DNA from 3 places in the Bacillus sp. A015 genome. Region 2 is predicted to be linked to each of the others. Evidence: riboswitches for the same ligand, from Rfam matches in the RefSeq annotation. Region 2 holds a riboswitch; each other region holds the start of a gene.
What was found. A riboswitch is a leader RNA that binds a small molecule or an ion and turns the genes downstream of it on or off. The one in region 2 is predicted to bind S-adenosylmethionine.

Region 1 (6,775 bases), on a different contig from region 2:
CCTTTCATTCCTTCTGGCATTAAACGTGCCAGACGAAGAAGAAGCTTTTTCAGCATAGAGGGAACAGATTCAAATGGCTTTAGAGAAAGAGGTTCGCGGTAAATATTATATCCACCGAACAGCTCGTCCGCTCCCTCACCAGAAAGAACAACTGTGACTTGTTTCTTCGCTTCTTTTGCGACGAAATAAAGTGGAATCGCCGCCGGATCAGCTAAAGGATCATCTAAATGCCAAACAATCTTCGGAAGCTCGTTCATATATTCCTCAGGGGAAATGACGGCATTAAAGTTTTGTAAGCCTAGCTTATCAGCTGTTTCCTTTGCCACATCCACTTCACTAAAACCATCCTGCTCGAAGCCAACAGAGAACGTCTTCAGCTCAGGGTGAAATTCCTTTGCAACAGACACGATGAAAGAAGAATCAATACCGCCAGAAAGGAATGAACCAACAGGTACATCACTTCTCATGTGCACTTTCACAGAATCATAGATTGCATCGCGCACTTCTTCTATTAATTTCTGTTCTTGAGTTTGTTCAGGCTTGAATTGAACCTTCCAGTAAGTCTTAAATTCCATCTCCTTGCCCGGGCGAAGTGTAAACTGATGACCCGGCTCCACCTTGTGCACCTTTTGATCAAGTGTATTTGGCTCAGGAACGAATTGGAAAGACATGTATTGCTGCAGAGAGGTCTCATCAAATAAAATGTTCTCATTTACAGCCATTAAACTTTTGCGTTCAGAAGCAAAGTACACTTGCTCTTCCATTTGTGTAAAATAAAGCGGTTTGATGCCAAAAGGATCTCTTGCGCCATATAATAACTGCGCTTCTTTATCCCAAATTAAAAAGGCAAACATGCCGCGAAGCTTAGAAGCAGCTTCTTCTTTATAGTGACGATATGTGGCAAGAAGTACTTCTGTATCAGAGTCTGTGCTGAACGTATAGCCCTTTTTCACAAGCTCTTCCTTCAGCTCCACATAGTTATAAATTTCTCCGTTGAAAATAATCCAATATTTCTCATCTTCATAAGAAAGCGGCTGCTTTCCATGTTCAACATCTATAATACTTAAACGTCTAAATCCAAATCCTACATGCTCATCATGGAAGTACCCCTCATCATCCGGACCACGATGAACGATGAGACGATTCATTTGTTTAATTAACTCTTCCTGCTCAGTAGTTTCGGACAATGGACGGTGATTAAACACACCAACAAACCCACACATATTATTGCCTCCACGTTATGTTATTTCTAAAAGTAGACCTATAATTAGACAGTATTTTGTCCGATTTCGTTTCACATTTTTACGCTTTTTGTAGAATTTTTTTTAATCAAAAGGAAAACCGCTTAAAATAAGCGGTTTTATATGTTGTTATTGTCCTAATGCTTCCTTGCGAAGCGTGTCGGCTTTATCCGTTTTTTCCCATGGGAGATCTAAGTCGTGACGGCCAAAATGTCCGTATGCAGCTGTTTGTTTATAGATCGGACGACGCAGATCGAGCATTTGAATAATGCCAGCCGGACGTAGATCAAAGTTCGCACGAACCACTTCAATTAATTTTTCTTCAGAAGCTTTTCCTGTTCCGAATGTATCAATTGAAATCGATACAGGCTGTGCAACACCAATTGCATAAGCAAGTTGCACTTCACAAGAATCTGCAAGGCCAGCTGCTACGATGTTTTTCGCTACGTAACGAGCAGCATATGCCGCAGAACGGTCAACCTTTGTTGCGTCCTTACCAGAGAAAGCACCGCCGCCATGACGAGCGTAGCCGCCATACGTATCAACGATGATTTTACGTCCAGTTAAACCAGCATCCCCTTGAGGTCCACCGATGACAAAACGGCCTGTTGGATTAATAAAGTATTTTGTCTCTTCATCAATCAGTTCACTTGGAACCACAGGGTGGATGACATGCTCTTTTAAGTCGCTTTGAATTTGTTCAAGCGTCACTTCTGGTGCATGCTGCGTGGAAATAACCACTGTGTCAATACGAACTGGTTTGTTTTGTTCATCATATTCAACTGTTACTTGTGTTTTTCCGTCTGGGCGAAGGTATGCAAGTGTTTGATCCTTGCGTACTTCTGTTAAACGACGAGATAATTTATGCGCTAGTGAAATCGGCAGCGGCATCAGCTCTTCTGTTTCGTTGTTTGCAAAACCAAACATAAGCCCTTGGTCACCTGCACCGATGGCATCAATTTCTTCTTCAGTCATTGTTCCTTCACGTGCTTCAAGCGCTTTGTCTACACCTTGCGCAATATCAGCAGACTGTTCATCAATTGATGTAAGCACCGCACATGTTTCCGCATCAAAACCATATTTCGCACGTGTGTAGCCAATTTCCTTAATCGTGTCACGTACCGTCTTTGGAATATCGACATAAGTAGACGTTGTAATCTCACCGCTTACTAATACGAGACCGGTTGTTACAGAGGTCTCACAGGCAACACGTGCATTTGGATCTTTCTTTAAAATTTCATCCAAAATGCTGTCTGAAATTTGATCACAGATTTTATCCGGATGTCCTTCTGTCACTGATTCTGAAGTAAATAAACGACGATTTTGACTCATAATGGCTATTTCCTCCTGTACAAGGCCACATCATCCCAAGATGAGGCCTCCGATATGATACGGAACTCGTTCCCTCTTATATGAATCGTTTATATTAGAGATGTTATTGGCAATTTGTTCATATGATATCTCAAAAATAAAAAAACCATTTCCTTCATTGCGAGGAAAGGGTCTGAGATCGCATGCCTTTCACTCTTATCGCTCAAGGTGTTCTTGTACCTTGCATCAGGTTAGCACCTTGGTTTCTCAGCATGTTCATGCCTTTTTCATAAGAAACCGGTTGCTGGGCTTCATCGGGCCTGTCCCTCCACCAACTCGGGATAAGAGTATCCGTTCAATAAGATATCTTATCTTAAACCCTTGCGTCATGTCAATGCTTCATAGGAATTATCTCTCCTCTTTTTTCACCTCACAATTAGCATCACCAAAAAGCATATTTTCATAGCAGAAATGAAAAAACACACACAAAAATATTTAAATAGTATAGACTATTATTATCAATGTGTTATACTAATCGAAACAAACAAATTCAACGGTAAAGGAAGGGTTTTTTTATGAACTCAGTGGATTTAAAAGAAGATTTGCAGTCATTGCTCTCATTAGAAAATACGCACCAAAATTTATCTGTTCCGAAACTTGTTGAAAAGATTTTGGCACGTAATGAAGGCGTTTTAACATCAACAGGAGCTGTCCGCGCCACAACTGGTGCTTACACTGGACGTTCGCCTAAAGATAAATTTATCGTCAAAGAAGAAAGCTCTGAGCATAAAATCGATTGGGGTCATGTAAACCAGCCGATCTCTAAAGACGCATTTGATCGTTTATATACAAAGGTTGTCTCATACTTAAAAGAACGTGATGAACTATTTGTCTTTGAAGGGTTTGCCGGCGCTGACGAAAGATACCGTATGCCGATTACAGTTGTAAACGAATTTGCATGGCACAATCTCTTTGCAAAGCAGCTATTCATCAGACCTGACGGGTCAACGCCATCATCTAACGAAAAACCTTTCACCATCTTATCTGCACCTCACTTTAAAGCGGATCCTGAAACAGATGGAACAAACTCTGAAACGTTCATTATCGTTTCTTTTGAAAAACGGACGATTCTCATTGGTGGAACAGAATATGCAGGAGAGATGAAGAAATCGATTTTCTCTGTCATGAACTACCTGCTGCCTGAGCAAGATATTTTATCGATGCACTGCTCAGCAAACGTTGGTCAAGAAGGCGATGTCGCATTATTCTTCGGCCTTTCAGGGACTGGGAAAACGACGCTTTCTGCAAGCGCAAGCCGCAAGCTGATCGGAGACGATGAACACGGATGGTCTGGCACAGGTGTCTTCAATATCGAGGGCGGATGCTATGCGAAATGTGTGAACTTAAGTGAAGAAAAAGAACCACAAATCTACAAAGCCATCAGCTTTGGATCAGTGCTAGAAAATGTTGTGCTTGATGAAGAAACTCGTGAAGCGGATTATGATGATACATTCTTTACTGAAAATACACGGGCTGCTTACCCAATCGAAATGATTGATAACATCGTGAAACCAAGTATCGCAGGTCATCCATCTGCCATTGTCTTCTTAACAGCTGATGCATTTGGCGTTTTACCTCCAATCAGCCGTTTAACAAAAGAACAGGCGATGTACCATTTCTTGAGCGGTTACACAAGTAAATTAGCAGGAACTGAGCGCGGTGTAACGTCACCAGAAACAACATTCTCTACTTGCTTCGGTTCACCATTCTTGCCACTTCCAGCTCACGTCTATGCTGAAATGCTTGGCAAAAAAATTGATGAGCACGGCGCAAAAGTATTCCTTGTGAATACAGGCTGGACTGGCGGCGGCTATGGTACGGGCAAACGAATGAATCTTGCTCATACAAGAGCGATGGTGCAAGCAGCGATCGAAGGTGACCTTGACAATGCCGAAATGATCACTGACGACATCTTTGGATTACACATTCCACTTCATATTCCAGGTGTACCAGATGAAGTACTTCAACCTGCTAAAACGTGGGAAGACCAAAATGCTTATCAAGAAAAAGCACACTTCCTTGCCAATGAATTTAAAAAGAACTTCAAAAAATTCAGCCATGCGGCAAGTGACATTGAAGCAAAAGGCGGACCACTCGTATAAAAAGACGAAAGCTGAGGGAATATACCCCTCAGCTTTTTTAGTTTGTTGAATGCAATGACACAAGGCGGTAAGTCACCTTTGTGACATTGTCTGTCAGTTCCAGCTTTTCAACATGTGCTGTCCCTGTTTTTTCTCCATCTTTTGTTTTGCGCACCTCAAGCGGAATATTTAATGGATAAATGCGGTACCCTTTCTTCATGAGTTCAAACACATTTTCTTCAATTCTTGTCTCATTTCCTTTTGTGACAATCATTGTATTAAATTCAACAGGCATTCCCATAATGAAAATCCCCCTTACTTTCTATATTTCTTTCTACCGTTTATTTTACCACATTTCCGCTTTTTCGGCTGTGCATCCATGTCGTCAGCCTTCTGACAATCTCTCGATTATGCTGAGGCGGGAAATAATGATTGTAGCCGTGAAAATACCATGTTTCCACAGACTTCCCGTGCTTGCGAAGCGCTTCTTCTAATAAATACGCATGCTCAATGGATACATTCTGATCCTGCTCTCCATGGATGATTAAAACAGGCGCTTCCATTTGATCTACAACATTCAATGGCGTTCTGTCCTCGTATGCCTCAGGTACCTTGTGCGGCGGACCGCCTATCACGCGCTTCATCATTCTTCTCATATCGACACGCTCTTCATAGGTGAGCTTCATATCACTTACACCTCCCCATGTCACAAAGGAAGCAGCCTCCTGTTTCATTTCAACAGCAGTCCAAATGCCCATAATACCACCGCGCGAAAAACCAAAGATATGAATACGATCCTGCTTTACCTTTTTGTGATGCTTCAACAGCTGAAATGCAGCGAATGCATCTTTCCGATCCTCTCCGGCAAAATCCTCGTTTCCTTCGCCTCCTTGATTCCCTCGGTAAAAGGGAGCAAAGACAACAAAGCCTTGTGCTGCAAATTGCACGATTAGTCCAGGCCTCACCATCCCCACATTTTTAATGCCGCCTCGTAAATACAAAAAGCCATCATAGAGACCTTCTCCGATCGGTTCAGCGAGCAGCCCCTTTATCCGAAGTCCATCTGCCTCATAGGTCACTGTATATAAATGAATATGCGGATGGGGCGACGGGAATCTTCTTTTTTCCACAATCACTTGATTTCTCTCCTTTTCATCCGGTATTACGTCAATTGCTTGATGATCGCTTCTGCAACAAGCTGGCCTGATTTTGTCACCATCGGGGTGCCGCCGCCCGGTTGACTTGTCCCTCCAACAAACCAAAGCCCTTCAATGTCCTTTGACTGATTATTGATACGGAAGAACGCCTGCTTGAACGAGTTTGAAGACATGCCGTAAATGGCTCCATGATGTGCCCCCGTTTTCTGCTGCAAATCAAGCGGGGTTTGAACCGCTTCATATTCGACAAGCTGATCAATATCAAAGAGACCCTTTTCCTTTAATTTTGTTTTGATATGCTGACGATACGTCTCCTTTAGCATGTCCCAATTTTGCTCTTTTGTCACATAAGGTGCATTGGCCAAGACAAAAAGGTTGCTTCTTCCCGGCCCTCCACTTAATTCTGGCTCTGAATGGCCCGAATAGCATATGTAAAGTGTCGGCTCCTGAGGTAATTGCTTTTTCTGAAAAATATCCTTAAATTCTTGTTCATAATTCTCAGGGAAAAATACATTGTGATGGGACAGCTGTTTATAGGCTTTAGGTATTCCTAATAAGAGAACAAAACCAGATAACGATGGTTCAATGTTTGACAGCTTTTGATTTAAAAAGCTAGAACGCATCGCTTGTTGACTGACTTGTCCTTGTCATCTGTCTAAATTCTTCGTTTGTTGAAAAATCAGGATCAGCGATGACCTGCGCTTGATGTGCGTTTAACTGCGTTTCAAGCAGGTCTCCCGAGCATGCGTGTCACTTCCTTGCTTGGAAATGAGCCTCCAGATACTAAGGCATCTTCTCCGAACACAACAGATACCGTCGGCTTTTGAAATTGATTAAATGTATATTGCAAGGTCACAGGCTTGATCACGACCTGCTCAAATTGCCTCACTAAAAAAGAAGCCCCGCCTTCCAGTTCAAGCGGCTG
Region 2 (6,775 bases):
AATGAGCAGCAAATTCCAAAAGAATAAACTAATTAAAAACCATAAAGACCATTGCGGATCAATTGGATTTAAATTGGACATGCTTTGATCCTGCAAGAGATAATAGTACACAGAATAGATCACCTGGAAAATTAAATATGGAATGATCAGCTTAACGGCGACTTTTTTCATAAAACCAGGCTTTCTAAACCCTTTTGCAAAGAAGCCAGAAACCAAGATAAAGGCCGGCATATGAAATGTATAAATCAACTTGTATAAGTAGAGCAGCCAATCATTATCATGGATGAATGATCGTAACAAATGACCAAAAACGACTAGAAAAATCAGAAGAAATTTCGCATTATCAAAATAATTATCTCGTGAAGATGCCATAACATCACCTTTCCTGCTTCATTTCAAACATAAACGTTCTATGTCCACTGTTCCCTCATTTGCCCCATTTTAAAATACATTTTGGCTCATTTCGCTATTTGATTTGAAATTGTAGAATGGTTGTAAAAGAAGCGTAAGAAAAGAGATTCATTATACAATCGTGTCATCCGCATGAAATAAATTAAACAGTCTTCGTGTAAAAAGTTATCTTTTTTTATGAGTCGAATGAAGGAACAATGAAAATATTGTAGAAATATTGTAGAGGAATGAGGCTGGAAAAGGAGTGTAAGAGAATGACTGAAACGCTCGATGGCAAGCGATTAATCCCCGCGGGAGATATCAGAAAATTAGAAAAAGAGAACGAATATTTGCGAACTGAGTTGATGCAGCAAAAAATGCTGTTAAATAAGACGTTAGATTCCATTTTTATATTTGATCAGCACCTCAACATTATCCAAGCCAACGAAGCGACATGCAGGCTTGTACAGACACCGAAAGAAGACCTCCTCAATAAATCCGTTCTAGATTTCCTTTACGGCATCCCGAAAGATAAAATTGAATGCTCACTCGAGATTTTTTTTCGAAAAGGTACATTAAAAAGAGAAATCTCCATCCAGCTTGAAAATGGCGAGACAAAATACATTGAATTTGTCGCAGAACATGACGCCTTGAATCAACAATATATTGTGGTGATGCGAGATATTTCTTCAAAGAAAATCTTAGAACGAGAACGCTCCATGAATGAGCAGCTGTTCAAAGATTTGTTTGACCGAGCGATTGATGGTATGGTCATTTTTGATCAGGATGGCTGCATGATCGACGCCAATCACTCTTTTTGTCAGAGCTTTGAGCTTCAAAAGACAGATTTAACAGATCGCTATTTAAATGAATTTGTCGAAGAAGAAAATCTTCCAGCCTTGCAGCACCTTTTAACGTCATTAAAAGAAACAGGGAAGGCAAAGGGAGAGCTTCCCGTTACCCTTCAATCTGGTCAGCACAAATTATTCGAACTGACCATTACATCAAATGTCATGAGCGGTTTTTATATGTCCATCATGCGGGATATTACAGAAAAAAGGTTAATGGAAGAGAAGCTGTTAAAAAGTGAAGAACGCTTTAGAGAAATATTCGAAAATGCGATGGATGCTATCATCATATGGGCGGACGATGGAGAGATTGTGAGAGCCAATGAATCGGCCTGCCGTATTTTTGAATTACCAATGCATCAGCTGATTGGCAAGAAACTCACAGACTTTCTCGTCAAATCTGATAAGAGATATAGACCGACAAGAAGACGTTATATCAGGAATCATGAAATAAGGGAAGAACTCCTGTTCAGAATGGCAAATGGTCAATTTAAAGAGCTTGAGTTCACCTCAAAGCATGCGGTATTAGAAGGACAGCACTTAACCATTTTACGTAATGTCAGTGATAGAAAGCGAATGGAGCAGGAGCTTCGTGAAAGTGAGCTCAAATTCCGTAAAGTATTTAATGGGTCAATGGATGGCATTGTTCTTTTCGATAATCAATACCGGATTATTGATGTCAATCCTTCTGCAAGCGAACTGCTAGAACTGAAGGACGATCATTTAACTGAAATGAATCTCTTTCATATACTTGCCCCATATCAAATTGAAAATTTAGCACAGCCCGCTCAGGCAATGTCATTAGATGAGATGGACAATGAGGTTCCGTTTGTGCTGAGCCACCCAGATCAGCGCATACTGGAATTCTCTTTTAAACGCAATATTATTCATAACATGAATCTAGCGATCTTTAGAGATGTGACAGAGCGGAAGGAATTAGAAGAGCGGGTGAGAAAATCAGATACACTTCATGTGGTCGGAGAGCTTGCCGCTGGAATTGCACATGAAATTAGAAATCCGATGACGGCATTAAAAGGCTTCATTCAGCTGTTGAAAGGAAATATTGAAGGGGAGTATTCACTCTATTTCAATGTCATCACATCAGAGCTAAAAAGAATTGAATCCATCATTACAGAATTTTTGATTTTAGCGAAACCGCAAGCCATTGTGTATGAAGAAAAAAATGTGGTGCAAATTGTAAAAGACACGATGGATCTTCTGCACGCACAGGCGAATCTTGGCAATGTCCAAATGCACCTCAATGTCATGGATGAGATTCCGCTGATCTACTGTGAACAAAATCAATTAAAGCAAGTCTTCATTAACATTTTAAAAAATGCAATTGAAGTGATGCCGCGGAAAGGAAATGTATTCGTGAGCATTCAGCGGAAGGGCGAGGAGCATATTGTCATTTCATTGCGTGATGAAGGCTGCGGAATGACAGAGGATAAGCTAAAGCGTCTTGGTGAACCATTTTATACAACGAAAGAACGAGGAACTGGACTTGGTTTAATGGTTAGTTATAAAATTATTGAAGAGCATCAAGGAACCATTGAAGTAGAGAGTGAGGAAGGAGTAGGGACGGTTTTCCACCTTACACTGCCACTCAGGCAACAGAAACAAGAAGGAGAGCTTTAATATGTATTATACAGTCTATAGCGCACCAATCGGGGCATTATACATACTAGAAAAAGACGGTGTCATTATCGAAGTGGTGTTTGATGATGAACCGTTCTTGACAAAAAAGCAGGCAGCCGATCTAAAAAAAGAAGATACGTTTGTTTTACGAGAAGCGAAAAAACAGCTTGATGAGTATTTCAAGGGAGATCGTAAAGTATTCGATCTTCCACTCAAGCAAGCTGGCTCTCCATTTCAAGAGCAAGTGTGGGAGGCACTTTCGGCTATTCCATACGGTGAATCAAAAAGCTATGCAGACATTGCAGAAGCGATTGGCAATCCACAGGCCGTCAGAGCCATTGGACAAGCCAACCGGCGCAATGCCTTGCCTATTTTTATCCCGTGTCACCGGGTCATTGGAAAAGACCGGTCTCTCACGGGCTATGCAGGAACGAAGACAGATATGAAAGCGGTTCTGCTTGAATTAGAAGGCATCCCATTTGTTCAAAAATAAATCGATTGACCTGTTCCAAATGTTTAGCAAACGACATATCCTTTTATTAAGCTAAAAAAGTTGGTTGAGGGAAAAAGGAGGGCGCTAGGATGTTTTGGGGCAAAAAAGATAAAATGTATGCTGTCACGTCACTATGTGTCAAAATGAACGTTTTGACAGAGGAACAAAAAAAAGAAATTTTAGCCAAAACGATCGAAACAAAAAAGCGCGGTGCTCTTAAATGACAAGAACACGGCGCTTTTTTGTGATCAGAGTGAGATGCTTTCAGTGAAAAGTGCATCAATCTCCTCTGTGTAATTGGAAGTGATAATTCCTTTCTCTGTAATGATACCTGAAATGAGGTGGTGGGGAGTGACATCAAAGGCGGGATTAAATACCTGAACATCGGGCGGTGCAATTTGTATGCCATTTAATTCCTTTACTTCCAGCGGGTCGCGCTCTTCAATCGGAATATCTGTCCCATCGCGGGTCGATACATCAAAGGTCGAAAGTGGTGCTGTCACAAAAAACGGAATTTGAAAGTGTTTAGCCAGAATGGCAAGACCTAACGTTCCAATCTTATTCGCTGTATCTCCATTTCGAGCGATTCGATCAGCTCCAACAATGACAGCAGAAATTTGCTTTTCTTTCATCGTATGGGCTGCCATGTTATCTGTGATGAGCGTCACATCCACACCACCCTGCATCAGCTCCCATGTCGTCAGTCGAGCGCCTTGAAGAACGGGGCGTGTTTCACAAGCATAAATGTGAAGATCGAGATTTTTCTTTTTGGCTAAATAAAAAGGAGCAAGCGCTGTTCCGTAACGGCTCGTTGCGATGGAGCCTGCATTACAAATGGTCATAATACGGTCACCTGATTTAAAGAGCTGGAGAGCATTTTGACCAATTTGCCTGCATGTTTCTTCATCTTCGATTTGAATTTGAATGGCTTCATGGACAAGATCTGTTTTGGCTGCATTCACCGAAGCAGCACGCTCAATGCGCTGAATCAGTCGGTCTAATGCCCATGCAAGGTTCACAGCGGTTGGACGAGCACTGTTTAAATATTCTTTTAGTCGAGCGACTTCTTGTTGAAAGACATCAATGTCTTCTGTATCAATCTCTTGAGCACTCAGCGCCAGCCCAAAAGCTGCTGTAATGCCAATAGCAGGTGCTCCGCGTACTTTTAACGTCACAATCGCATCATACACATCTTCTTTAGTAAATAAATGCTCAAATACGGTTTCGGCCGGTAATTTTTGCTGATTCAAAATGTTAATATGGTTTTCTTCCCATTCGACGGAACGGGGAACTTCAAATTCTTTAGACAAAACCCGTCACTCCTTTACAGATTGCTGGAATAATGCGACGAGGTCAGACGCTGTTTCCACTGCATGATATTGTTTAATGAATGTTTTGCCGAGCGTAAGTGCTGCTTTTTTCTGCTGAATCCGTTTAGTTGATGATGGAATCGCATCAAGATCAGCTGCATGAGCAAGACCAATGGTTCGGCGAACAAGCTCACAGCCGGCAAAGCCTGCCGCTTCTTTTAAAATCCGGTCAAAGGTTGTTTCTAAAAAGCTGTCCGATACACTAAACGCTTCAATGCTGTCTTCTTTCCATGCCTTTGTGAACACTTCTTTGAATGTTGCCCACACATTGACGACATGGTCAAAAAGGTGCTGCTGTTCTTGTTCATTCTCATGAGATAAAGCATTCAGGAACAGATTGGAAATGAAGTGACCGATATCGAATCCGAAAGGACCGTAAAAAGCGAATTCTGGATCAATGATTTTCGTTTCCGTTTCGTTTGCAAAAATACTTCCAGTATGAAGATCTCCATGAACCAGTGTTTCAGCTGAGGTTAAGAAGATACGCTTCAGCTCTGCGGCTTTTGCTTGCAGTTCAAGATCAGCCCACAGTGCTTTTGCATCTTCTCTTAATTCCTCTTCGAAGTCATTTGTTTCACTATCAAAGAAAGGGTCTGTGAAGACGAGCTTTTCTGTGATGTCACAAAGATCAGGGTTCGTAAACTGCTTCACGAATTGTTTTTTGATTTTAGGATTTGTGGCAAAGTCAGATGTGTAAAATAGTGTTTTGCCTAAAAATTCACCGACATGATCTGATAAATGCGGATATTGTTTTCCGGCAATTAGCCCTTTTCTGACGATTTCTAAGTGTGATAGATCCTCCATTGCTGTCACAGCAAGAGCTGTATCAGAATAATAGACTGCTGGTACGAGATGCGGCGCATATTCTGACTGCTTAATCAGTGCAGCACTTTCAATTCTTGCACGATCTAATGTAAGCGGCCAGCTCTCCCCAACCACCTTTGCATAAGGCAGTGCCTGCTTGATGATCAATCCTTTTTCACGTTTGTGATCAAAAATATGAAAGACGTAATTTAAATTCCCGTCACCGATTTCAGTACATGTCAAATGACTGCTTTCTTGGATCAAACCAAGTCTAATCGCCAGTGCAACTGCCGAGCTCTCTGTTAATTCTTCATATGATGCCGTAAGTGTAACCAATTGCTTCCCCTCCAAATCATATAAAAAAGCCTCTTTCTCCTGAGAGAAAGAGGCTTGATAGCGTGTATGCTCTAAGCCTCTCTTATCTCTCAGCACATACGTCTGATGGAATTAGCACCGTGCCCTATAAGACAATTGTCTTGGCGCTGTACTTGCTGCGCCCCACTTCACAGTGGTATTAACGGTCGGTTGCTGTTGGGGTCAAAAGGCCAAATCCCTCGCCCAACTCTCGATAAGAGAAATCAATATGTAATTGTTTTGTCTGCATGCATTTCTTAATTCAAGATATTATCAGAGCTGCTCTTCACATGTCAATCTTTTTTCAAAATTGCTTTACAATTCATAAAACAATCCATTACAGTGAGTGTATTGTCACGTAACTTGAATAGAAGGTGAAAAAATGGAATTCCAGCAATCAGATGTGTTGAAACATTTACCGAAGCAGTTTTTTGCGTCGCTTGTCCAAAAAGTGCAGAAAAAAGTGCAGGAAGGAGCTGATATCATAAATTTAGGCCAGGGAAATCCTGATCAGCCAACTCCTCCGCATATTGTAAAAGCCATGCAGGAAGCGGTAGCAAAGCCCGAAAATCATCAATACTCCTCTTTTCGCGGAACAGCAAAACTAAAAAAGGCCGCCGCAGCCTTTTATGAAAGAGAATATGGTGTCACGCTTGATCCGAAGACAGAAATCGCCATATTATTTGGGGGGAAAGCGGGACTAGTTGAGCTGCCGCAATGCTTACTGAATCCAGGTGATACGCTGCTTGTCCCAGATCCGGGTTATCCTGATTACTGGTCAGGCGCTGTGCTTGCTGGAGCTCATATGGTCACCATGCCTCTTCTTGAACAAAATGATTTTTTACCTGACTACCATCTATTGCCTGAGGCTGATAAGA
Region 3 (6,775 bases), on a different contig from region 2:
CCGTTCATTCTGTGTGGGCGATCAAACAAGCAGGGTATGAAGCCATCATTATAAACAACAACCCTGAAACGGTCTCAACAGACTTCAGTATTTCAGATAAGCTTTACTTTGAACCACTTACTGTAGAAGATGTGATGCACATCATCGACCTTGAAAAACCAGAAGGTGTCGTTGTTCAGTTCGGCGGACAAACAGCGATCAACTTAGCAGATGAATTATCGAATAGAGGAGTTAAGATTCTAGGAACTTCGCTTGAAGACCTTGACCGCGCGGAAAACCGTGACAAGTTTGAGCAAACATTAGAAACACTCGGCGTACCGCAGCCAAAAGGAAAAACAGCTACGTCTGTGCCGGAGGCGGTAGCGATTGCGAATCAGATTGGCTACCCAGTCCTTGTCCGTCCTTCCTATGTGTTAGGCGGTCGTGCGATGGAAATTGTTTACCAAGAAGCCGAGCTTCTTCACTATATGGAGAATGCGGTGAAAGTCAATCCGCAGCACCCAGTGTTAATTGACAAGTATTTGACAGGAAAAGAAATTGAAGTAGACGCCGTGTCTGACGGAGAAACTGTCGTGATCCCAGGCATTATGGAACATATTGAAAGAGCCGGAGTTCACTCTGGTGACTCTATTGCGGTCTATCCGCCGCAAACATTGTCTGAGGACATCAAAGCGAAGATCGCAGAATACACGATTAAACTCGCAAAAGGACTGAACATTATTGGACTGCTTAACATTCAATTTGTTCTATCAAAAGGAGAAGTGTTCGTACTTGAAGTGAACCCGCGTTCAAGCCGGACTGTCCCATTCTTAAGTAAAATTACGGGCATTCCAATGGCAAACCTAGCGACAAAAGTCATTTTAGGTGACAAGCTCAAAAACTATGGCTACCAAGAAGGGCTTCACGCCGAGCAAGAAGGGGTGTACGTCAAAGTCCCGGTGTTCTCTTTTGCAAAACTAAGAAGAGTGGATATTACACTCGGGCCTGAAATGAAATCAACAGGTGAAGTCATGGGGAAAGATGTCACAATCGAAAAAGCTCTCTACAAAGGGTTGATTGCATCAGGGATACAAATTCCAAATGACGGAACGGTTCTCCTCACAGTCGCTGACAAGGATAAAGAAGAAGGGCTTGAGATTGCAAGAAGATTCCATTCCATCGGTTATCAGATTTTAGCGACAGAAGGAACGGCGAATTACTTAAAACAAGCCTCCATACCATCAAGTGTGGTCGGCAAAATAGGAGAAGAAGGAAAGAATCTTCTCGAAGTCATTCGAAACGGTGAAGCCCAATTTGTCATCAACACCCTGACAAAAGGAAAGCAGCCGGCAAGAGACGGCTTTAGAATCAGACGTGAATCTGTTGAAAATGGAGTGGCTTGCTTAACGTCACTAGATACAGCAGAAGCCATTTTAAGAGTGCTTGAGAGCATGACATTTAGAGCAGACGAAATGCCAGAAGTGAAAACGAATGCTGAGGTGACAGTAACGATATGAAAAAAGCATACTTGACGGTCGTCTCGAACCGAGAGATCGCTGATCATATTTACGAAATGACATTAAAAGGTGACCTTGTGGAATCATTTCAAACGGCTGGACAGTTTCTTCATATAAAGGTCAGCGAATCCATGACACCGCTGCTGAGAAGACCGATCAGTATTGCCAACATTCATGCCGAGCAAAAAGAAGCAACCATCATTTACCGCGCAGAGGGAGAGGGCACGAAGCTCCTTTCCCAAAAGCGGGCGGGAGAATCAGTCGATGTATTAGGGCCGCTTGGGAACGGGTACGACCCTTCAGTTGTCCATCCCGGGCAGACGGCATTACTAGTCGGTGGAGGAATTGGAGTACCGCCTCTATATGAGCTGTCCAAGCGTTTAACGGAAAAAGGCGTTATCGTGAAGCATGTCCTCGGCTTTCAATCGAAAAAGGATGTATTTTACGAGGAGAAATTTCAAGCACTCGGAGATACGTTTATCGCGACCGTTGATGGAACATACGGCTCAAAAGGTTTTGTGACAGGTGTGATCGAAGAAAATGATTTGAGCTTTGATGTGCTGCTTTCCTGCGGACCGACACCTATGCTAAAAGCACTAAAGGACAGATATCCCGATAAGCCTGTCTACATTTCAATGGAAGAACGAATGGGCTGCGGAATCGGTGCATGCTTTGCTTGTGTCTGTCATACCGATCAGCACGAAAAACCTTACGTCAAAGTCTGTCTTGATGGACCTGTATTTAAAGCAGAGGAGGTGGCATTGTCATGCTAAACGTGGAGTTACCCGGCTTATCTTTAAAGAACCCGATTATACCTGCATCAGGCTGCTTTGGATTCGGAAGAGAGTTTGCTTCATTATATGATTTATCCATGCTGGGCGGCATCATGATCAAAGCCACTACCCTTGAAGCGAGATTTGGCAACCCGACACCGAGGGTGGCTGAGACTGGAGCCGGTATGCTGAATGCGATCGGTCTTCAAAATCCAGGTCTAAAAGGCGTGCTCGAAAATGAATTGCCTTGGCTTGAGCAGTTTGATACCCCCATTATTGCAAACGTTGCTGGCTCACAGGTTGATGATTATGTCGAAGTAGCAAAACAAATCAGCCAAGCAAAGAATGTCCATGCCCTTGAACTGAATATTTCTTGTCCGAATGTCAAAACAGGCGGGATCGCATTTGGTACAGACCCAAACATGGCAGCGTCGTTGACAAAAGCGGTCAAGGAAGTCTCCTCCGTTCCTGTCTATGTGAAACTGTCTCCTAATGTGGCCAATATTGTTGAGATTGCTAAAGCAATTGAATCTGCTGGAGCGGATGGGCTCACCATGATTAATACCTTAATTGGCATGCGTTTAGATTTAAAAACTGGGAAGCCCATCCTTGCCAATAAAACAGGCGGATTATCAGGTCCAGCTATAAAACCTGTCGCTGTTCGAATGGTACATGAGGTCAGTCAGGCGGTTTCTATTCCGATTATTGGGATGGGCGGGGTGCAAAGTGCTGAAGATGTACTTGAATTTTTACTAGCAGGTGCAAGTGCAGTAGCTGTTGGCACAGCCAATTTTGTGAACCCTTTTATTTGCCCAGAAATCATTGAAGAGCTGCCAAATGTGTTAGCGGCTTATGGTTATTCATCTGTAGAGGAATGTATCGGAAGGAGCTGGAAGCATGAAGCACTTGCCCATCATCGCGCTTGATTTTCCATCAGGGCAGGAGGCACTTGCCTTTTTAGAACCCTTTGAAGGCACACCATTATTTGTGAAGGTTGGTATGGAGCTGTTTTACCAAGAAGGGCCAGCCATCCTTGACGCGCTGAAAGAAAAAGATTGCCGCATATTTCTTGACCTGAAATTACATGACATTCCAACAACGGTGCAAAAGGCGATGAACCGGCTTGCTGCACTTGGCGTTGATTTGGTCAATGTGCATGCAGCTGGCGGGAAACGAATGATGCAGGCTGCGGTAGAGGGACTTGAAAGCGGGACGCCTGCTGGACAAAGCCGCCCGGGCATTATTGCTGTGACTCAGCTGACAAGTACGTCAGAAGACATGATGAACAAAGAATTACTCATTGATCGTCCATTGCAAGAGACTGTGTTGCATTACGGACAATTGGCATATGAAAGTGGACTCGACGGTGTTGTTTGCTCTGTTCATGAATCTAAAGCCCTTCATGAGCACATCTCACCATCCTTTCTCACTGTGACACCAGGGATTCGCTTGCCGAATGATCAAACCGATGACCAAAAGCGTGTGGCGACACCTGCCTTTGCAAAAGAGCAAGGTGTTTCACAAATTGTTGTCGGAAGGTCCATCACGAAAGCTGAAAGTCCAATGGAAGCCTATCATCAAATTTTGAAAGAGTGGGAGTGACTGCCGGATGAAAACGAAAATCGCTAAACATCTACTACAAATCAAAGCTGTCTCATTAAAACCAGACACACCGTTTACGTGGGCAAGCGGCATCAAATCACCGATTTACTGTGATAACCGCCTGACTTTGTCGTACCCGGAAGTGAGACACGACATCGCTGAAGGTCTAAAAGATTTGATTCTCACTCATTTTGAGGGAGCGGAGGTTGTCGCTGGCACTGCAACAGCGGGCATTCCGCATGCCGCATTAGCTGCAGACCGCCTGAACGTGCCGATGTGTTATGTCAGAAGTAAGCCAAAAGCACACGGAAAAGGGAATCAAATTGAAGGAGCCGTATCGCCTGGTCAAAAAGTTGTTGTCGTAGAAGACCTCATTTCAACTGGTGGGAGCGTGCTTGAAGTGGTCTCGGCTCTTCAAGACGAAGGCTGTGACGTACTCGGAGTTGCTGCAATTTTCACATACGGCCTGCCAAAAGCAGCTGCTGCTTTTCAAGAGAAAAACATTCCATATGTCACACTAACAGACTATGACACGCTGACAGACGTGGCACTTGAGCTAAAAGCGATCGAACCTTCTGCTATGAATAAACTAAAACGCTGGAGACAAGATCCTACCTCTGAATCTTGGATGGAAGAAACGGTCTAAAAAGCTGTGCCTAGCTGCACAGCTTTCAGCGTGTAGACAAACCCTCGCATTCGGTGTCAGTCCTGCGTGCCGGTGCTCACGAATGTCAAATTCGCTCCGCTCCGGTACTCGTCCTTCCTAGACTTCAAAGGTTTTCTATCACGCTGAAAAGAAGACAAAGGGCTAAAATAAAGGTCATTTTAGCCCTTTGTCAACAATCTGAAAGCTGTGCCTCGCTGCACAGCTTTTTCATTTGGTTAAAAATAGTAAAATAGACTCAAATTCAAATAAGAACTAATCCTATCAATAAAGTCGGGTTGACTTTTGTTTGAATTGTGTTAATATTTAATACAAATTAAAACTCTTATCCAGAGAGGTGGAGGGATTGGCCCGATGAAACCCGGCAACCTGCGATTCGCAAGGTGCCACTTCCTGCAAAATGATTCTATTTTGAAAGATAAGGAAATCGTGAGCTTCCTCATCTTTCTTTCGGACTGAAAGAAAGTTTTTTTATTTTTCACGATGAGGAGGAAGAATTGAAGAAAATCAGGATGAGGATTTAGTGAAGCACGTGCAAGAACTGATTGGGGGAAATGAAATTCGGTTCGATTACGTTCATTGTTCAGGACGGTCAAATGTTTAAGTGGGAAAAATGAAAAAATTAGATTGAAGTAGTGCGCAGATTAGCAATATGAGCGGTACTCCGGAAGGGGAGAAACAATGTTAACTTACGAAAATTGGCAAGAGCCGTCCATTACATTTCAAGAGGACGATTTGTATAAAGGGGCCCTATCCGTGCTGAAATGGGCGTACGGTCATTATGGTGATCAGCTCGTTTATGCATGCAGTTTTGGCATTGAGGGCATTGTCCTGATTGATCTTATTGCGAAAGTAAAAAAGGATGCGAGAATTGTCTTTTTAGATACAGGTCTGCATTTTAAGGAAACGTACGATACAATTGATGCGGTAAAGGAAAGATACCCCGGATTAGACATCGTACTGAAAACACCTGAGCTGACAGTTGAACAGCAAAACGAGCAGCATGGTGAAAAATTATGGGAAACAAATCCTCAAAGCTGCTGCCATATGCGCAAGGTCATTCCTTTGCAAGAGACACTATCTGGCTATCCGGCATGGCTTTCTGGCTTAAGAAGAGAGCAGTCACCAAAACGAGCAGGTACGAACTTTTTAAATAAGGATGAAAAGTTCAAATCAGTGAAAGTATGTCCGCTCATTCACTGGACGTGGAAGGACATATGGAGATATGCATCTAGAGAGGATCTTACTTATAATCCGCTGCATGACCAGGGATACCCAAGTATCGGCTGTGCACCGTGTACACAGCCAGCATTTACTGCGGATGATTTGCGTTCTGGCAGATGGTCAGGTACAGCAAAGACTGAGTGCGGATTACATGAGTAAGGGAGCATAATGTATGGAAATCGCCGCAATTTTATTTAGTTTATTCTTTGCTTTAAACATAGGCGCAAGCGGAGCAGCCGCTTCTATGGGCATTGCGTATGGATCAGGTGCAATTAAAAAGCCCATCTATGCACTCAGCGTTTGTGCAGTTGGGGTTTTAGCAGGTTCAGTGATTGGCGGCGGTGAGGTCGTCAAAACGATTAGCTCTGGTATTATGCCAGAATCTGTGATTACGCTTGAAATCGTTTGTATCATCATTGGCTCTGCCGCATTATCACTCTTCATAGCGAATCTGATGGCCATCCCTTTATCAACAAGTGAGGTCACAGTAGGGGCTGTGGTCGGTGTTGCAGTCGCGTATAAAGTGTTATATGTGAAATCTATTTTAGTCATTGTGGCCTTTTGGATCATCATTCCACTTGTCGCCTTTGTTTTCACCTTTACTGTAGTCAAAATCATCAGAATGTTCCCTAAACGCACATTATCTAAAAAAAGCACTGCGATTTTATCAGTCTTGCTCATGATCAGTGGATTTCTAGAGGCGTTTTCAGCCGGTATGAACAATGTTGCCAATGCAGTCGGCCCGCTTGTGGCCTCAAGCGTCTTGTCCGTTGGGCAAGGAACACTTTACGGCGGAATCTTCGTCGCACTTGGTGCCCTGTTGCTTGGCAGAAGAGTGCTAGAAACAAACGGAAAGAAAATCACCCGCTATCAAACGGGTGAAGGGATTTTGTTATCGAGTACCGGCGCTGGACTTGTCATCGTCAGCTCTATTTTTGGGCTGCCAGTTCCACTTACTCAAATCACCTCCTCATCCATTATCGGACTTGGGATGGCAAAGGGTGGACCTAACATTT

Region 1: linked by a shared signal. The riboswitch ahead of metK (methionine adenosyltransferase) and the one ahead of mtnK (S-methyl-5-thioribose kinase) in region 2 are both predicted to bind S-adenosylmethionine.
Region 3: linked by a shared signal. The riboswitch ahead of ACSLGF_RS00455 (DUF2292 domain-containing protein) and the one ahead of mtnK (S-methyl-5-thioribose kinase) in region 2 are both predicted to bind S-adenosylmethionine.

The regions. Positions count from the first base shown of each region.
Region 1 covers NZ_JBSPZB010000015.1:75,951-82,725, forward strand. The annotation lists gene asnB (asparagine synthase (glutamine-hydrolyzing)) at 1-1,223, opposite strand, end outside; gene metK (methionine adenosyltransferase) at 1,371-2,573, opposite strand; SAM riboswitch class I at 2,766-2,900, opposite strand; gene pckA (phosphoenolpyruvate carboxykinase (ATP)) at 3,128-4,714, shown strand; gene ACSLGF_RS13240 (DUF2584 domain-containing protein) at 4,752-4,994, opposite strand; gene ACSLGF_RS13245 (alpha/beta hydrolase family protein) at 5,035-5,829, opposite strand; gene ACSLGF_RS13250 (phytoene desaturase family protein) at 5,856-6,473, opposite strand; partial or broken gene ACSLGF_RS13255 (glycerol acyltransferase) at 6,463-6,775, opposite strand, start outside.
Region 2 covers NZ_JBSPZB010000007.1:83,322-90,096, forward strand. The annotation lists gene ACSLGF_RS08435 (acyltransferase family protein) at 1-372, opposite strand, end outside; gene ACSLGF_RS08440 (PAS domain S-box protein) at 666-2,876, shown strand; gene ACSLGF_RS08445 (methylated-DNA--[protein]-cysteine S-methyltransferase) at 2,878-3,369, shown strand; gene ACSLGF_RS08450 (hypothetical protein) at 3,459-3,593, shown strand; gene mtnA (S-methyl-5-thioribose-1-phosphate isomerase) at 3,618-4,679, opposite strand; gene mtnK (S-methyl-5-thioribose kinase) at 4,686-5,879, opposite strand; SAM riboswitch class I at 5,960-6,117, opposite strand; gene ACSLGF_RS08465 (aminotransferase class I/II-fold pyridoxal phosphate-dependent enzyme) at 6,280-6,775, shown strand, end outside.
Region 3 covers NZ_JBSPZB010000001.1:86,349-93,123, forward strand. The annotation lists gene carB (carbamoyl-phosphate synthase (glutamine-hydrolyzing) large subunit) at 1-1,496, shown strand, start outside; gene ACSLGF_RS00435 (dihydroorotate dehydrogenase electron transfer subunit) at 1,493-2,269, shown strand; gene ACSLGF_RS00440 (dihydroorotate dehydrogenase) at 2,263-3,195, shown strand; gene pyrF (orotidine-5'-phosphate decarboxylase) at 3,167-3,871, shown strand; gene pyrE (orotate phosphoribosyltransferase) at 3,879-4,517, shown strand; SAM riboswitch class I at 4,858-4,960, shown strand; gene ACSLGF_RS00455 (DUF2292 domain-containing protein) at 5,090-5,152, shown strand; gene ACSLGF_RS00460 (phosphoadenylyl-sulfate reductase) at 5,217-5,918, shown strand; gene ACSLGF_RS00465 (anion permease) at 5,932-6,775, shown strand, end outside.